Regions from separate parts of the Bacillus sp. FSL R5-0422 genome, predicted to be linked through region 1. Evidence: riboswitches for the same ligand, from Rfam matches in the RefSeq annotation. Region 1 holds a riboswitch; each other region holds the start of a gene.
The links. A riboswitch is a leader RNA that binds a small molecule or an ion and turns the genes downstream of it on or off. The one in region 1 is predicted to bind S-adenosylmethionine.
Positions count from the first base shown of each region.

Region 2: it holds a riboswitch for S-adenosylmethionine, as region 1 does, so the genes downstream of both, MKX52_RS07350 (DUF2292 domain-containing protein) here and MKX52_RS05255 (bifunctional homocysteine S-methyltransferase/methylenetetrahydrofolate reductase) in region 1, are expected to answer to the same signal.
Region 3: it holds a riboswitch for S-adenosylmethionine, as region 1 does, so the genes downstream of both, mtnK (S-methyl-5-thioribose kinase) here and MKX52_RS05255 (bifunctional homocysteine S-methyltransferase/methylenetetrahydrofolate reductase) in region 1, are expected to answer to the same signal.

Region 1 covers NZ_CP152014.1:1,066,622-1,072,445, forward strand. The annotation lists gene metH (methionine synthase) at 1-466, opposite strand, end outside; gene MKX52_RS05255 (bifunctional homocysteine S-methyltransferase/methylenetetrahydrofolate reductase) at 450-2,291, opposite strand; SAM riboswitch class I at 2,370-2,488, opposite strand; gene MKX52_RS05260 (YajQ family cyclic di-GMP-binding protein) at 2,570-3,061, opposite strand; gene MKX52_RS05265 (S1 RNA-binding domain-containing protein) at 3,299-4,147, shown strand; gene MKX52_RS05270 (BMP family ABC transporter substrate-binding protein) at 4,369-5,346, shown strand; gene MKX52_RS05275 (methyl-accepting chemotaxis protein) at 5,343-5,824, shown strand, end outside.
Region 2 covers NZ_CP152014.1:1,459,083-1,464,906, reverse strand. The annotation lists gene sat (sulfate adenylyltransferase) at 1-956, opposite strand, end outside; gene MKX52_RS07360 (inorganic phosphate transporter) at 1,012-2,076, opposite strand; gene MKX52_RS07355 (phosphoadenylyl-sulfate reductase) at 2,090-2,791, opposite strand; gene MKX52_RS07350 (DUF2292 domain-containing protein) at 2,828-2,941, opposite strand; SAM riboswitch class I at 3,038-3,140, opposite strand; gene pyrE (orotate phosphoribosyltransferase) at 3,280-3,918, opposite strand; gene pyrF (orotidine-5'-phosphate decarboxylase) at 3,926-4,630, opposite strand; gene MKX52_RS07335 (dihydroorotate dehydrogenase) at 4,602-5,534, opposite strand; gene MKX52_RS07330 (dihydroorotate dehydrogenase electron transfer subunit) at 5,528-5,824, opposite strand, start outside.
Region 3 covers NZ_CP152014.1:1,259,484-1,265,307, forward strand. The annotation lists gene MKX52_RS06310 (PAS domain-containing sensor histidine kinase) at 1-1,209, shown strand, start outside; gene MKX52_RS06315 (methylated-DNA--[protein]-cysteine S-methyltransferase) at 1,211-1,702, shown strand; gene MKX52_RS06320 (hypothetical protein) at 1,794-1,928, shown strand; gene mtnA (S-methyl-5-thioribose-1-phosphate isomerase) at 1,954-3,015, opposite strand; gene mtnK (S-methyl-5-thioribose kinase) at 3,022-4,215, opposite strand; SAM riboswitch class I at 4,295-4,453, opposite strand; gene MKX52_RS06335 (pyridoxal phosphate-dependent aminotransferase) at 4,619-5,809, shown strand.

The DNA.
Region 1 (5,824 bases):
CATCACATTTGCCATCAATCAGGGCACGGGCTTGCTCTTCATAGTTTCTAACGAGCTCATCGAAGGTTGTGCCGCCTGTCACAGATAATGTTTTCGTAGTCGGCCCCATCGCACCTACAACAAATCGAGGCTGCTCGGGTGTGGAGAAACGCTTAGCTTCATCCTTTGCCAGCTGCGCAGCCCGTACATTGAGTTCATAGGCAAGGTGGCCAAGCCCGTATTCATCAAGGACGAGCTTTGTAGCTCCGAACGTATTCGTTTCAATGAGATCGGCGCTTGCCTCAAGGTATTCTTCATGAATCGTGCGGATGATGTGAGGGGCTGTCACATTCAAATACTCGTTACACCCCTCATACTCTTCGCCGCCAAAGTCTTCTGCTGTGAGATTGGCATTTTGAATCATGGTCCCCATTGCACCATCAAGGACGAGGATGCGTTTCTTAAGCTGTTCAGTGATAGTTGACATGGATGTTTGACTCCTTTTCTTTCTGATGAATGTAGGTGGTTAGTTCTGCTGTTAAGTCTGATCGTAGGAAAGGGGTAATTAAATAAATGCCATTAAACAAATCGCAGGCTGTATCTAATAAAGAGCGGGCAATCGCTAAGCCTTCTGCTCGCTGCTTTTCTTTATCCTCACCGGCCCTCGCCATAATGTCACGAATGGAATCAGATAATTTGATGCCCGGAATTTCATGGTGAATAAACTCCGCATTTCTGCTGCTTGTTAATGGCATAATGCCAATATAAATCGGTTTATCTAAATGACGGCTCTCCTCATGAATTTTCACAAGCTGTTCCTCAGAATATACAGGCTGTGAAATAAAATAATCAGCGCCGTATTCAATTTTTTTCTCAAGACGTTTAACCGCCTTATCAATGTGACGAACATTCGGGTTAAACGCGCCAGCTACTGAAAAATTGGTCTTTTTCCCAAGCGGCTTTCCTGAAAAAGAAAGGCCTTCGTTAAACTGCTTAATCAGGCGGATCAAATCAAACGAGGTTAAATCATAAACCGACGTTGCTCCTGGAAAATCCCCAATCTTAGAAGGATCGCCTGTAATGGCTAAAATATCAGTTAAACCAAGGGTATCGAGACCCATCAAATGGGATTGAAGTCCAATTAAATTACGATCACGGCATGTGATATGGACGAGTGAACGCATATCAAGCTGCTGTTTCAATAATGCGCCGCAAGCCACATTGCTAATGCGCGGGGTTGCAAGAGAATTATCAGCTAATGTCAAGGCATCAATGCCTGCATTCTTTAATTCCTTTGCCGCGACGAGAAATTTTTCGAAGTTCAGCTTCTTCGGTGGGTCAAGCTCTACAATGATCGTCCGTTTTTTCGTAGCGAGCTCATCAAGTCCTGGTTCGGTCCGCTGATCTTGAATCGAAATGATTTCTTCTTTTAAAACTTTCACTTCTTTTTCAGTGATCGGGGCTAAATCCTTGACCGCTTCAGCCATTGCGTGAATATGCTGAGGCGTTGTTCCGCAACAGCCTCCGATAATACGTGCGCCTTGATTTCTAAATTCGAGTGCACTTTTTCGGAAATAATCGTTATCTGTATCATAGACGAGTCTGCCTTCTTCAAGTGAGGGAAGACTGCTGTTAGGATAGACTGATAAATGAGAATTTTCTAAAATCGGTACACCCTCGAGTGCCTGAATCATATGATAAGGACCTAGCCTGCAGTTAATGCCAACGACATCTGCGCCAAGAGAGGACAATTCAGATAAACCATCCCTAAGCGGTGTTCCATCCTGTAACACGCCTTGTTCATGCATGGAGACGTTCATGACAATGGGGAGCGTCGTTTCTTTGCGTGCAATTTGGAGAACGGCCTTCGCTTCTTCCATGTCATAATACGTTTCTAGCAATATTCCATCGGGTTCTTCATTTAATAGGATGTATAGCTGCTCTCTAAAGCTTCTTTTAATTTCTTCAATCGTGTAGGCATTTTTGTTAAACGTTCGAATGCCACCAATCGTTCCAAGGACATAAGCAGAACCTGCGGCTGCTTTTGCGATTTGTACCGCCTTTGTATTGATACGCTTTGTTTCTTCCTCTAAACCGTAACGGGATAGTTTAATATAATTTGCGCCGTACGTATTTGTTTGAATGATGTCCGCACCAGCCTGCACATATGCTTCGTGCACGCGCTTTACTTCATCTTCTTTCGATAAATTTAATTCTTCAAAGCAGCGGTCAATGCCGTAAGAGTATAAAAGTGTTCCCATTGCACCGTCAGCAATCAGTACGCGGTTTTGTAAGTCTTGTAATAGGCCCATTGGTTTCCTCCTTATTTCTATGTAACAAAAAAAGCCTTCTGATAAGAAGAAGACTTTTTGGCTGTATCGTAATTCTTCTTCTTATCTTCCAAGCAGTTGCTTGCTGGATTTAGCACCTTGGTCATAGAAAATAGATTTCTACTACACCGGTTGCTGAGGCTTCACAGGGCCAGTCCCTCTGCCTCTCTTGATAAGAAAGCGATATGAACATGTCAATGAATTGAACTTCCATCCACTGTATCGAAAAAATCGGAAATAATCAATGGAAAATTTGAAATTTATCGAAAATTTATAAATTGAACGTCAATCGGTAAATCTGCCTTACGCATAAGAGAAATCACTTCTTGTAAATCATCTTTATTTTTTCCTGTTACACGCACTTGGTCATCTTGAAATTGTGATTTCACTTTGATGCCGGATTGCTTAATGAGTGCATTGATCTTTTTGGCGTTGTCCTGATCAATTCCGCTGATCAGCTTCGCGCGCTGGCGTACGGTTCCGCCAAGGGCATGCTCGGTTTTTCCGTAGTCGATGTTTTTAGTTGGAACATTTCGTTTGATCAGCTTTGTCACAAGTACATCTTTTAGTTGCTCCAGCTTGAAATCATCATCAGAGATGAGCACGAGCTCTTCTTTTTCAAGAGAAATATCACTTTTGCTTCCTTTAAAATCATAACGATTTTTAATTTCCTTGAGCGCTGCTTGAACGGCGTTTTGCACCTCTGGCAGTTCAACCTTCGATACAATGTCAAATGAGCTTTCTTTTGCCATAACACATGACCTCCATGTATAGATATTGCGTCTATTTTATCATGCAACGTGGAGAAGAAGAAACTTTATCGAAGAGACGAGTCAAAGAGTTCTGCTGGCAGCGGTATAAATCGTGTCCGGCTTGTCCACTTTAGCTAACAGAACTAGAGATGTTCATGTGAGGAGAATTATAGTAGAATAAAGTGAATCAAAAGATGAACGAACGCTCTTGTACGAGCAGATAGGAAGGAAGAGAACATGAGACCAGGTGAGCAACTGACCTTGCAAATAGAGAACGAGATGGAATACGGCTACTTTTTGACAGATGGTGAAGATTCGGTCCTCTTGCACCGTAGTGAAATGACAGAAGATATTGATGACCAAGATGAAGTAGAGGTCTACTTATACGTAGATCATGAAGAAAGGCTAGCTGCAACGATGAAAATACCGACAATCAATGCGCATACATATGGCTGGGTAGAAGTCGTAGACGTCGTAGAAGACATGGGTGCATTTGTGGATGTTGGCTTGTCAAAGGATGCACTTGTCGCAACAGAACATCTCCCTCCTTTTGAGGAAGCATGGCCGAAAAAAGGAGACAAACTTTACTGTATGCTGAAAGTCACAAGCTACGGTAGAATGTTCGCGAAGCCAGCCACAGAAGATGTGATCAGTGACTTATTTACTGAGGCACCCGAAACCTTAATGAACAAAGAAATCACTGGAACAATTTATCGCTTAATTGCGACAGGCTCGTTTATGCTGACAGATACAGGGGTGCGAGGGTTTATCCACCGGACAGAACGAAAGGAAGAGCCAAGATTAGGATCGACCGTGACAGGACGCGTCATTGCAGTGAAAGAGGATGGAACTGTGAACGTGTCTCTGCTTCCTAGAAAACAGGAAGCGTTATCTGTCGATGCAGAAGAAATCTTAACTTATATGAGAACGAGAAATGGTGCGATGCCTTATGGAGATAAAAGCGATCCAGAAGACATCCGCGAACGATTCCAAATGAGCAAGGCAGCCTTTAAACGGGCATTAGGTCATTTGATGAAAAACGGCCTAGTCTACCAAAAAGAGGGCTGGACATACGAGAAAAAATGAGCAGCGTGAAAGAGAACCTTAACCTTATGGGTTTTCATATGACAATGAAATAAAGAAAAAGGGATAAAATCATCATGGTTTTATCCCTTTTTTTATATTTGTATAAATATTGGTTTTTTTCAGTGAAAAAAGTCATGAAAAACCTTCACATAGCCATTGAAACAACGCCTCTCAAATCCGATAAGAAAGGAGTAAGGATGATAAAAGGAGTGTGTGTTTGGATGAAAGTGAAAATTTCATTACTTCTGTTGGTAGCCATGCTTATGGTGCTAGCCGCATGCAGCAATCAACAAGGGAAACCACCAGCATCAAATGCGAAGCATATTGGCGTTATGCTCACAGATGATGGTCTTGGTGATCAATCATTTAACGATTCTTCATTTAAAGGATTAGAAAAAGCACGTGATGACCTAGGAATTGAATTTGATTATAGAGAAATTGCAGAAACCGATACATATGAAAAAGGGCTGACCGAGCTCGTAAAAGCTGGCAATGACCTCGTCATCGGGGTAGGCTTTAGTATGCAAGAAGACTTAGAAAAAGTCGCAAAGAAATATCCGAAGAAGCAGTTCTTGCTCATTGATGCCGTATCTGAACTGAAAAACGTGACCTCCGTGACGTTTAAAGAAGAGCAGGGTAGCTATTTAGCAGGCGCGCTTGCTGCCATGACAACAAAAAGTGATGTCATTGGATTTGTTGGCGGTGTCGATGCAGATGTCATTCATCGTTTTGAAAAAGGGTTCCAAAAAGGCGCCAAATCAGTGAATCCGAAAATCAAGATTTTATCGACCTATGCCAATACGTTTAGTGATGCGGGCAAAGGCAGTAAAATCGCTAAAGACATGATCAAAAAGAAAGCAGACGTTTTATATGCTGCAGCAGGATATACAGGTGTTGGTGTATTAAAAGAAGCACAATCAGAAGGCAAGTATGCCATTGGTGTCGATAGCGATCAATACTACACTGCTGAAAAAGCGGTGATTTCGTCCATGGTGAAAAAAGTCGATGAAGTGGTCTATCAATTCAGCGAACAGCTCGTCAAGAGCAATCAAATTAAAAATGGGCATGTTATTTACGATTTAAGCAATGACGGAATCGATATGGCAAGAATTCGGGTGCTGAAGAATGCTGAAACATTAACCAAAAAAGTAAATGAACTGAAGCAGAAATTGCTAAAAGAAGAGGGGGACGCATCATGAGCTTGCGCATCAAAATTTTACTCAACTCACTCGTCTCACTTCTTTTAGCAGTTGGCGTCATCGCCTTTATCATTGTCAGTATGACAAAGATCCAATCTTCAAATGAAACAGAAGTTCAAACCTTATTAAACGTTCAAAAAACAAAAGCAAGCTTTGAAAGTGTTGAACAAGCCATGACCAATTACTCAATGACACTTTCTGATGAACAGCTAGAAGTTGTTCAAACCGATATTTCTACAGCAAAAAAACAGCTGCAAACGTTAAACAAAAACGCAGGGAATATCAACAAAGCTGCATTAACAAGGTTAAATGCAAAATATGATACGTGGACCAAGGAAGCGAATGGTGCCATTGGTGAAAAAAATGCATCAGATGCAAGACGGGTAGCAGCAAGAATTGATGGCGTCTTAAACGACGTGCATACAATGAATAAAAGAGCAGAAGAAGCGTATAAACAAAATCTAGAGAATACAGCGGA
Region 2 (5,824 bases), 390 kb from region 1:
CAGTAGAAGCTATGTTCAAATTTTAACGGGGTAATGCCAATTTCTTCGCTTGTAAATTGTTCAAATAACTCCTGCGCCTCGTATGTGCCGTAATAATCACCAACACCTGCATGATCTCTTCCCACAATAAAGTGAGTACAGCCATAATTTTTACGAACAAGTGCGTGAAAGATTGCTTCCTTTGGTCCAGCATAACGCATTGCCGCAGGAAAAACACCTAAAAAGACGCGATCTTTTGGGTAATAACCGTTCAATAACACTTGATAACTTTTCATTCTCACATCTGCCGGAATATCGTCTGATTTTGTTTCGCCGACAAGTGGATTTAAAAACAAACCATCGACGGTTTCAAGTGCTGTCTTTTGAATATATTCATGGGCACGGTGAACAGGGTTTCTCGTTTGGAAACCAACAATGGTTTTCCAGCCGTTCTCTTTAAAATGACGTCTTGTTTCTTCCGGCTCATACGTAAATTGAGGGAATGGTTTTTCGCTGCGTTTCGTCAGTGTAATTTTACCACCAATGTAAGTGTCACCGCGTTCAAATAATTTTTTCACACCTGGATGATTGCGGTCATCAGTTTTGTACACATTCACCGCTTCTTTTTCTTTATCTGGTGTGTACTGATCCTCTACTTCAATTACGCCATATACAGTTCCATTATACGATAGACGCACAATATCGCCTTGATGGATTTCCGCTGCCTTTTCCTTTGTCACTGGCAGTGTAATAGGAAGAGACCAAACGACACCACTTGCTAGCCGCATACTGCTGACAACCGCTTCATAATCAGCTTTTGTTAAAAACCCTTCAATTGGGCTATACCCACCAATTGCTATGAGTTCAAGGTCTGCAAAAGAGATAGCATCTAGTTCAATTTCCTTCGCAACCGTGCTGAGATCATATTCTTCATTTACTCGATTAATTAATACGCCACCATGTGGTGTTAAACTCATTTGTATCTTCCTCTCAATGTTCATATTTAGTAGATGTTAATAGTCGGATTTAACATTAAATCCCGCCGCCCTGTTCATGAATCGAGCTGCTCTCATTTTTGACTGCCTTCATCAGACTTAGCGCACCAAGTGAGGCAAGCAGTACACTCATCATGATAAAGATAGAGTAATAGTCACCTTTTAAGAAAAGGCTCACTAGCAAATACGATAGACTAAGTGATAAAAAGGGTGATACTACCCACACTTTCAGCATTTTTTTCACCACATGTTTATGAAAAATATTAGGTCCACCTTTTGCCATGCCAAGTCCGATGATAGACGAGGAGGTGATTTGGGTAAGTGGAACAGGTAGCCCAAAAATAGAGCTGATTATGACAAGTCCAGCACCGGTACCTGAAAGCAATATCCCTTCGCCCGTTTGATAGCGGGTGATTTTCTTTCCATTTGTTTCTAGTACCCTTCTTCCTAATAAAAGAGCACCAAGTGCAACGAAAAGCCCACCGTAAAGCGTTCCTTGCCCAACAGATAAAATGCCTGAAGCAACAAGGGGACCTACAGCATTGGCGACATTGTTCATCCCAGCAGAAAATGCTTCTAGAAATCCACTAATGATCAAAATAATCGATAAAATCAAAGTGCCTTTTTTTGAAAAGGTTCGTTTCGGGAACATTCTGATGATTTTGACTACAATGAATGTAAAAAGAAAAGCAACAATAGGAATGATGACCCAAAAGGACACGATGACTAAAATGGATTTCACATACAATACTTTATACGCTACCGCAACTCCAACGACAGCACCTACTGTCACCTCACTCGTTGATAAAGGGATCGCCATCAAATTCGCTATAAAGAGTGATAATGCAGCAGAACCAATAATAATACAAACAATTTCAAGTGTAATGACGGATTCAGGCATAATGCCAGAACTGATGGTTTTGACGACCTCACCGCCGCCAATGACTGAACCTGCTAAAATCCCAACCGCACATACACTGAGTGCATAGATCGGCTTTCGAATCGCGCCTGATCCGTATGCGATGCCCATTGAAGCAGCTGCACCACTCGCGCCAATGTTTAGCGCGAAAAATAAACTAAATAAAATTGCGGCAATTTCCATACACTATGCTCCCTTACTCATGTAATCCGCACTCAGTCTTAGCTGTGCCTGACCATCTGCCAGACCGCAGATCCTCGGCAGTAAATGCTGGCTGTGTACACGGCGCACAGCCGATACTTGGATATCCCTGATCATGCAGCGGATTATAAGTAAGTTCTTCTCTAGATGCATATCTCCATATGTCCTTCCACGTCCAGTGGATAAGCGGACATACTTTCACTGATTTGAATTTTTCATCCTTATTTAAAAAATTCGTCCCTGCTCGCTTAGGTGACTGCTCTCTTCTTAAGCCAGAAAGCCATGCAGGATAGCCCGATAACGCTTCTTGCAAAGGAATGACCTTCCGCATATGGCAGCAGCTTTGAGGATCCGTTTTCCATAGTTGATCACCATGTTGATCGTTTTGCTCCTCGACCGTCAGCTCAGGGGTTTTCAGCACAATATCTAAACCCGGGTATCTTTCCTTTACCGCATCAATTGTGTCGTACGTTTCCTTAAAATGCAGACCTGTATCTAAAAAGACAATTCTTGCATCCTTTTTTACTTTCGCAATCAAATCAATAAGGACGATGCCTTCAATACCAAAGCTACATGCATAAACGAGCTGATCACCATAATGACCGTATGCCCATTTCAGCACAGATAAGGCCCCTTTATACAAATCATCTTCTTGAAATGTAATGGACGGCTCTTGCCAATTTTCATAAGTTAACATTGTTTCTCCCCTTCCGGAGTATCACTACTCTTCGCACTACGTCAACTGAATTTTTCTGTTTTCTTCCACTTGAATCACTTGACCGTCCTGAACAATCAGTGCAACTAAACTGAATTCATATCCCCAATCAGTTTCTGCATAGGCTTCAATTAAGTATTCATCCTGCTTTTGCTCTCACTTCCCCCTCACCATTAAAATAAAAAAACTTCCTTTCAGTCCGAAAGAAAGATGAGGAAGCTCACGATTTCCTTATCTTTCAAAATAGAATCATTTTGCAGGAAGTAGCACCTTGCATATCGCAGGTTGCCGGGCTTCATCGGGCCAGTCCCTCCACCTCTCTGGATAAGTGTTTTAATTTGTCTTAAATATTAACACAATTCAAACAAAAGTCAACCCGACTTTATTGATAGGATTAGTTTTTATTTAAATTTGAGTCTATTTTACTATTTTTAACCAAATAAAAAAGCTGTGCGATTGTGCACAGCTTTTTAGACGGTTTCTTCCATCCAAGATTCAGAGGAAGGATCTTGTCTCCAGCATTTCAATTTATTCATAGCAGAAGGCTCGATTGCTTTCAGTTCAAGAGCCACGTCTGTCAGTGTGTCATAGTCTGTTAGAGTAACATATGGAATGTTTTTCTCTTGGAATGCTGCCGTAGCTTTTGGCAAACCGTATGTGAAGATCGCGGCAACGCCTAGTACGTCACAGCCCGCTTCTTGAAGAGCAGCGACCACTTCAAGTACACTGCCTCCTGTTGAAATTAGATCTTCTACGACGACTACCTTTTGGCCTTTTGATACGGCACCTTCAATTTGATTCCCTTTTCCATGTGCTTTTGGCTTACTTCTGACATAACACATCGGAGCATTCAGACGGTCTGCCGCTAATGCCGCATGCGGGATGCCTGCTGTTGCAGTACCAGCAATCACCTCTGCTCCCTCAAAATGAGTGAGAATCAACTCTTTCAGACCTTCGGCAATGTCGTGTCTGACTTCTGGATAGGACAAGGTAAGACGATTGTCACAATAGATCGGTGATTTGATACCGCTTGCCCATGTAAACGGTTCGTCTGGCTTCAATGAGACCGCTTTGATTTGTAATAGGTGTTTAGCGATTTTCGTTTTCATCTGGCAGTCACTCCCACTCTTTCAAAATTTGATGATAGGCTTCCAATGGTTTATCAGCTTTTGTGATTGACCTTCCGACAACAATTTGTGAAACTCCTTGCTTTTTTGCATAAGCAGGGGTCGCCACGCGCTTTTGATCATCGGTCTGATCATTTAGTAAACGAATCCCTGGCGTAACAGTGAGGAAGTCAGGTGAGATATGCTCATGAAGGGCTTTGGATTCATGAACAGAGCAAACAACACCGTCTAGTCCACTGTCATATGCCAAGTGCCCGTACCGGATGACAGTCTCTTGCAGCGAACGGTCTATAAGTAATTCGCTTCTCATCATGTCTTCTGACGTACTCGTCAGCTGAGTCACTGCAATAATGTCTGGACGTTTTTGTCCAGCAGGCGTTCCGCTTTCAAGCCCTTCTAACGCAGCTTGCATCATCTGTTTCCCGCCAGCAGCATGTACATTGACTAGATCAACGCCAAGTGCGGCAAGCCGGTTCATTGCTTTTTTCACCGTTGTTGGAATGTCATGTAATTTGAGATCGAGGAAAATGTGGCAATTTTTTTCTTTAAGCGCCTCAAGGATGACTGGCCCTTCTTGGTAAAACAGCTCCATGCCGACCTTCACAAATAATGGGGTCCCTTCAAAGGGTTCTAAAAAGGCGAGCGCCTCCTGTCCTGATGGAAAATCAAGCGCGATGATGGGCAAGTGCTTCATGTTTCCAGCTCCTTCCGATACATTCCTCTACAGATGAATACCCATAGGCTGCTAATACGTTTGGCAGTTCTTCAATGATTTCTGGGCAAATAAATGGGTTCACAAAATTGGCTGTGCCAACAGCTACTGCACTCGCACCTGCTAGTAAAAATTCAAGTACGTCTTCAGCATTTTGCACCCCGCCCATTCCGATAATCGGGATAGAAACCGCTTGACTGACCTCATGCACCATGCGTACAGCGACAGGTTTGATCGCAGGACCTGATAATCCGCCTGTTTTATTGGCAAGAATCGGTTTCCCTGTTTTTAGATCTAAACGCATACCGATTAACGTATTAATCATCGTGAGTCCATCTGCTCCAGCAGATTCAATCGCTTTCGCAATCTCCACAATATTAGCTACGTTAGGAGACAATTTGACATAGACAGGAACGGAGGAAACGTCCTTCACCGCTTTTGTCAATGCTGCTGCCATTTGAGGATCTGTCCCAAAGGCTATTCCGCCTGTTTTAACATTCGGACACGAGATATTCAGTTCAAGGGCATGGACATTTTTTGCTTGGCTGATCTGCTTCGCTACTTCTACATAATCATCGACCTGTGAGCCAGCCACGTTTGCAATAATAGGCGTATCAAACTGCTCAAGCCAAGGCAATTCATTTTCCAGCACACCTTTTAGGCCAGGATTTTGAAGACCGATGGCGTTGAGCATCCCGGCACCTGTCTCCGCTACCCTTGGTGTTGGGTTACCAAATCTTAGTTCTAGGGTTGTGGCTTTGATCATGATACTGCCAAGCACAGATAAGTCATATAATGAAGCAAATTCTCTCCCGAATCCAAAGCAACCTGATGCAGGGATAATCGGATTCTTTAAAGATAAGCCGGGTAACTCAACGTTTAGCATGACAATGCCACCTCCTCTGCTTTAAATACAGGTCCGTCCAGACAGACTTTGACGTACGCTTTTTCGTGCTGGTCTGTATGACAGACACAGGCAAAGCAAGCACCGATTCCGCAGCCCATTCGTTCTTCCATTGAAATGTAGACAGGCTTATCGGGATATGAGTCTTTTAGCGCTTTTAACATAGGAGTCGGCCCGCAAGAAAGCATGACATCAAAACTCAAATCATTCTCTTCAATGACATTTGTCACGAATCCCTTCGCGCCATATGTCCCGTCAACTGTTGCAATGAA
Region 3 (5,824 bases), 190 kb from region 1:
CGATATATTCGGAATCATGAAATAAGGGAAGAGCTTTTGTTCAGAATGGCGAATGGGCAGTTTAAAGAGCTTGAGTTTACATCAAAGCATGCGGTATTAGAAGGACAGCATTTAACCATTTTACGTAATGTGAGTGATCGAAAAAGGATGGAGGAGGAGCTGCGGGAAAGTGAGCTCAAATTCCGTAAAGTATTTAATGGATCAATGGACGGCATTGTTCTTTTTGATAACCAATACCGCATTATCGAAGTCAATCCATCCGCAAGCGAGCTGCTCGGGTTAAAAGATGATCATTTAACGGAAATGAATCTTTTCCATATCCTCGCGCCTTATCAAGTTGAACATTTGGCACAGCCTGCCCAGGCGATGTCATTAGATGAAATGGACAATGAAGTGCCGTTTGTGCTGAACCACCCAGATCAGCGGATATTAGAATTCTCTTTTAAACGCAACATCATTCATAATATGAATTTGGCGATCTTTAGAGATGTGACAGAGCGGAAGGAATTAGAAGAGCGCGTGAGAAAATCAGATACCCTTCATGTGGTCGGTGAGCTTGCCGCTGGCATTGCGCATGAAATCAGAAACCCAATGACAGCATTAAAAGGCTTTATTCAACTGTTAAAAGGAAATATAGAAGGGGAGTATTCCCTCTATTTTAATGTGATCACTTCAGAGCTGAAAAGAATTGAATCGATCATCACCGAATTTTTGATTTTAGCGAAGCCGCAAGCCATCGTATATGAAGAAAAAAATGTGGTGCAAATTGTGAAAGACACGATGGATCTGCTGCACGCACAGGCGAACCTTGGCAACGTTCAAATGCATCTCAATGTAATGGATGAGATACCGCTCATTTATTGCGAACAAAATCAATTAAAACAAGTCTTTATTAACATTCTAAAAAATGCAATTGAAGTCATGCCGAGAAAAGGAAATGTCTATGTGACCATTCAGAGGAAGGGCGAAGAGCATATTGTTATATCACTGCGGGATGAAGGCTGCGGAATGGCAGAGGACAAGCTGAGGCGTCTAGGGGAACCATTTTATACGACAAAAGAAAGAGGAACTGGACTTGGCTTAATGGTTAGTTATAAAATTATTGAAGAGCACCAAGGAACCATTGAGGTAGAAAGTGAGGAAGGGGTAGGAACCGTCTTCCATCTCACGCTGCCACTTAGACAGAAGAAACAAGAAGGAGAGCATTAACGTGTATTATACCGTCTATCACGCACCAATTGGGGCACTATACATACTAGAAAAAGACGATGCCATCATTGAAGTGATGTTTGATGATGAGCCGTTTTTAGCAAAAAAGCAAGCATCCAATCTAAAAGAAAAAGAAACGTCTGTATTACAAGAAGCGAAAAAACAGCTAGATGAATATTTCAAGGGTGAGCGCCAAGTATTCGATCTCTCGCTCAAGCAAACGGGAACTTTGTTTCAAGAGCAAGTATGGGAAGCACTTTCGGCTATTCCGTATGGTGAATCAAAAAGTTATGGAGATATTGCAGAAACGATTGGTAACCCAAAGGCAGTGAGAGCGATTGGACAAGCCAACAGACGCAATGCAATACCTATTTTTATTCCCTGTCACAGAGTGATTGGAAAAGACCGATCTCTGACGGGCTATGCAGGAACGAAGACAGATATGAAAGCGATTCTGCTTGAATTAGAAGGTATCCCATTTGTTCAAAAATAAATCGATTGACCTGTTCCAAAAGTTTTCCAAGCGACATATCCTTTTATTAAGCTAAAAAAGTTGGTTGAGGGAAAAAGGAGGGCGCTAGGGAATGCTTTGGGACAAAAAGAATAAAATGTATGCCATCACTTCACTATGTGTCAAAATGAACGTTTTGACAGAAGAACAGAAAAACGAAATCTTAGCCAAAACGAATGAAATAAAAAAGCGCGGTGCTCTTAAATAAGAAGTACACGGCGCTTTTTTTATGATCAGAGTGAGATGTTTTCAGCAAACAGGGCATCAATCTCTTCAGTATAGTTCGATGTGATAATCCCTTTCTCTGTAATGATCCCTGAAATGAGATGGTGAGGAGTGACATCAAAGGCGGGATTGAATACCTGAACATCAGGTGGTGCAATTTGGACGCCGTTAAATTCCTTTACTTCCAGCGGGTCACGCTCTTCAATTGGAATATCTGATCCGTCTTTAGTTGAGACATCAAAGGTAGACAGCGGTGCAGCTATAAAAAATGGGATTTGAAAATGCTTGGCTAAAATAGCAAGACTTAACGTGCCAATCTTATTCGCCGCATCTCCATTACGGGCAATACGATCAGCTCCAACAATGACAGCAGAAATTTGCTTTTCCTTCATCGTGTGAGCTGCCATATTATCTGTGATGAGCGTCACATCTACGCCGCCTTGCATGAGCTCCCATGTTGTCAGTCTAGCCCCTTGGAGAACAGGGCGTGTTTCGCAGGCATAAATGTGAAGATCGAGATTTTTCTTTTTCGCTAAATAGAATGGAGCAAGGGCTGTTCCGTAACGGCTTGTGGCGATGGAACCTGCATTGCAAATGGTCATAATCCGATCACCTGATTTAAAGAGCTGGAGTGCATTTTGACCGATTTGTCTGCATGTTTCTTCATCTTCGATTTGAATTTGAATGGCTTCATGGACAAGGTCTGTTTTGGCTGCATTGACTGAAGCTGCACGCTCAATGCGCCGCAACAACCGCTCCAATGCCCAGGCTAGATTCACAGCGGTTGGACGAGCACTGTTTAAATATTCTTTTATCTGAATGACTTCTTGTTGAAACACATCAATGTCTTCTGTCTCAATGTCTTGGGCACTGAGCGCCAGTCCGAAAGCTGCTGTAATGCCAATGGCAGGTGCTCCACGCACTTTTAACGTGACAATGGCATCATACACGTCTTCTTTTGTATATAGATGCTCAAACACGGTTTCTGCCGGTAATTTTTGCTGATTCAGAATGTTAATATGGTTTTCTTCCCATTCGACAGAACGGGGGACTTCAAATTCTTTAGACAAAACCCGTCACTCCTTTACAGATTGCTGGAATAATGCGACGAGGTCAGACGCTGTTTCCACTGCATGATATTGTTTGATGAATGTTTTTCCGAGCGTAAGTGCTGTTTTTTTCTGCTGAATCCGTTTAGATGGTGATGGAATCGCATCAAGATCAGCGGCATGAGCAAGGCCAATCGTTCGGCGGACAAGCTCACAGCCTGCAAAGCCTGTTGCTTCTTTTAAAATACGGTCAAAGGTTGTTTCTAAAAAGCTGTCAGATACACTAAACGCTTCAATGCTGTCTTCTTTCCAAGCCTTTGCGAACACTTCCTTGAAGGTCGCCCATACATTGACGACATGGTCAAAAAGGTGCTGCTGATCGTGTTCATTTTCACGAGACAAAGCGTTTAGGAACAGGTTGGCGATAAAGTGACCGATATCGAATCCGAAGGGACCATAAAAAGCGAATTCTGGATCAATGATCTTTGTTTCCGTCTCACTTGCAAAAATACTGCCTGTATGAAGATCTCCATGAACAAGTGTTTCGGCAGATGTCAGGAAAATACGCTTCAATTCAGCTGCTTTTGCTTGCACTTCAAGATCTGCCCAAAGCGCTTCGGCGACTTCTCTTAATTCTTCTTCAAAATCATTTGTGCTGCTATCAAAGAAAGGATCTGTGAAGACAAGCTTTTCGGTAATGTCACAAAGATCTGGATTCGTAAATTGCTTCACAAATTGTTTTTTGATTTTAGGATTTGTGGCAAAGTCAGAAGTGTAAAAAAGTGTTTTTCCTAAGAATTCTCCGACATGATCAGATAAATGCGGATATTGTTTTCCGGCAATTAGCCCTTTTCTGACGATTTCTAGGTGTGATAGATCCTCCATAGCCGTCACAGCAAGAGCTGTATCTGAATAATAGACTGCTGGTACAAGGTGCGGCGTATATTCTGACTGCTTGATTAGGGCAGCACTTTCGATCCTCGCACGGTCTAATGTAAGTGGCCAGCTCTCTCCGACCACTTTGGCGTAGGGAAGTGCCTGCTTGATAATCAATCCTTTTTCTTGTTTATGGTCAAAAATATGAAAGACGTAATTTAAATTTCCGTCACCGATTTCCGTACATGTCAAATGACTGCTTTCTTGGATCAAGCCAAGTCTAATTGCGAGTGCAACTGCCGAGCTTTCTGTTAATTCTTCATATGATGCCGTAAGTGTAACCAATTGCTTCCCCTCCAAATCATATAAAAAAGCCTCTTTCTCCTGAGAGAAAGAGGCTTGATGTCGTGTATGCTCAAAGCCTCTCTTATCTCTCAGCACATACGTCTGATGGAATTAGCACCGTGCCCTATAAGACAATTGTCTTGGCGCTTACTTGCTGCGCCCCACTTCACAGTGGTATTAACGGTCGGTTGCTGTTGGGGTCAAAAGGCCAAATCCCTCGCCCAACTCTCGATAAGAGAAATCAATATGTAATTGTTTCGTGTCTACTTGCATTTCTTAATTCAAGATATTATCAGAGCTGCAGTTCACATGTCAATCCTTTTTCAAAATTGCTTTACAATTCGTGAAACAATCCATTACAGTGTTTGTATTGCTACGTAACTTGAATAGAAGGTGAAGAAAAATGGAATTTCAGCAGTCAGATGTATTGAAACAATTACCGACACAATTTTTTGCATCCCTTGTGCAAAAAGTGCAGAAAAAAGTGGAGGAAGGCGCAGATATTATTAATTTAGGGCAGGGAAATCCTGATCAGCCAACTCCCGTGCACATTGTAAAAGCGATGCAAGAAGCGGTCGCAAAACCTGAAAATCATCAATACTCCTCATTCCGCGGAACAGCGAGATTAAAAAAGGCTGCCGCTGCCTTTTATGAAAGAGAATATGGGGTTACACTTGATCCGATGACGGAAATTGCGATTTTATTTGGCGGGAAAGCGGGACTTGTTGAGCTGCCGCAATGCTTGCTGAATCCGGGTGATACGCTCCTTGTTCCAGATCCAGGTTATCCTGATTATTGGTCAGGTGCCGTGCTCGCTGGAGCTCAGATGGTGACGATGCCGCTACTTGAGCAAAATGATTTTTTACCTGACTATGACCGGTTGCCTGAGGATGTTAAGAAAAAAGCAAAGTTGATGTATTTAAATTATCCCAACAATCCGACAGGTGCTATGGCAAGCCAATCATTTTTTGAAGAAACCGTGACATTCGCTAAAGATCACAAACTCTGTGTTGTCCATGATTTTGCCTACGGCGGCATTGGGTTTGATGGGGAAAAGCCGATCAGCTTTTTGCAAACAGATGGAGCGAAAGAGACGGGGATTGAAATTTATACATTGTCTAAAACGTATAATATGGCGGGCTGGAGAGTCGGATTTGCAGCAGGAAATCCGTCTGTTATTAACGCGATTGAGCTTTATCAGGATCACCTGTTTGTTTCACTGTTTAAAGCCACTCAAGATGCGGCAGTGGAAGCTTTGTTAAGCGACCAAACGTGCGTACAGGTGCAGAATAATCGATATGAGAAACGGCGAAATGTGTGGATTGCTGCGTGCAAGGAGATTGGCTGGGAGGTCACTGCACCAAAGGGGTCGTTTTTTGCTTGGCTAAAGGTGCCAGAAGGATATACATCTGAATCTTTTGCTGACGTATTATTAGAGAAAGCACATGTGGTTGTGGCACCTGGGAATGGGTTTGGTACTCACGGTGAAGGATACGTCAGAGTAGGACTTTTAACAAATGAGGAGCGGTTAAAAGAAGCCGCTCAGCGAATTGCTGCCTTGAATCTGTTTGAAAATAAGCCATTGACAACATGAAAAAACGGTGCGATA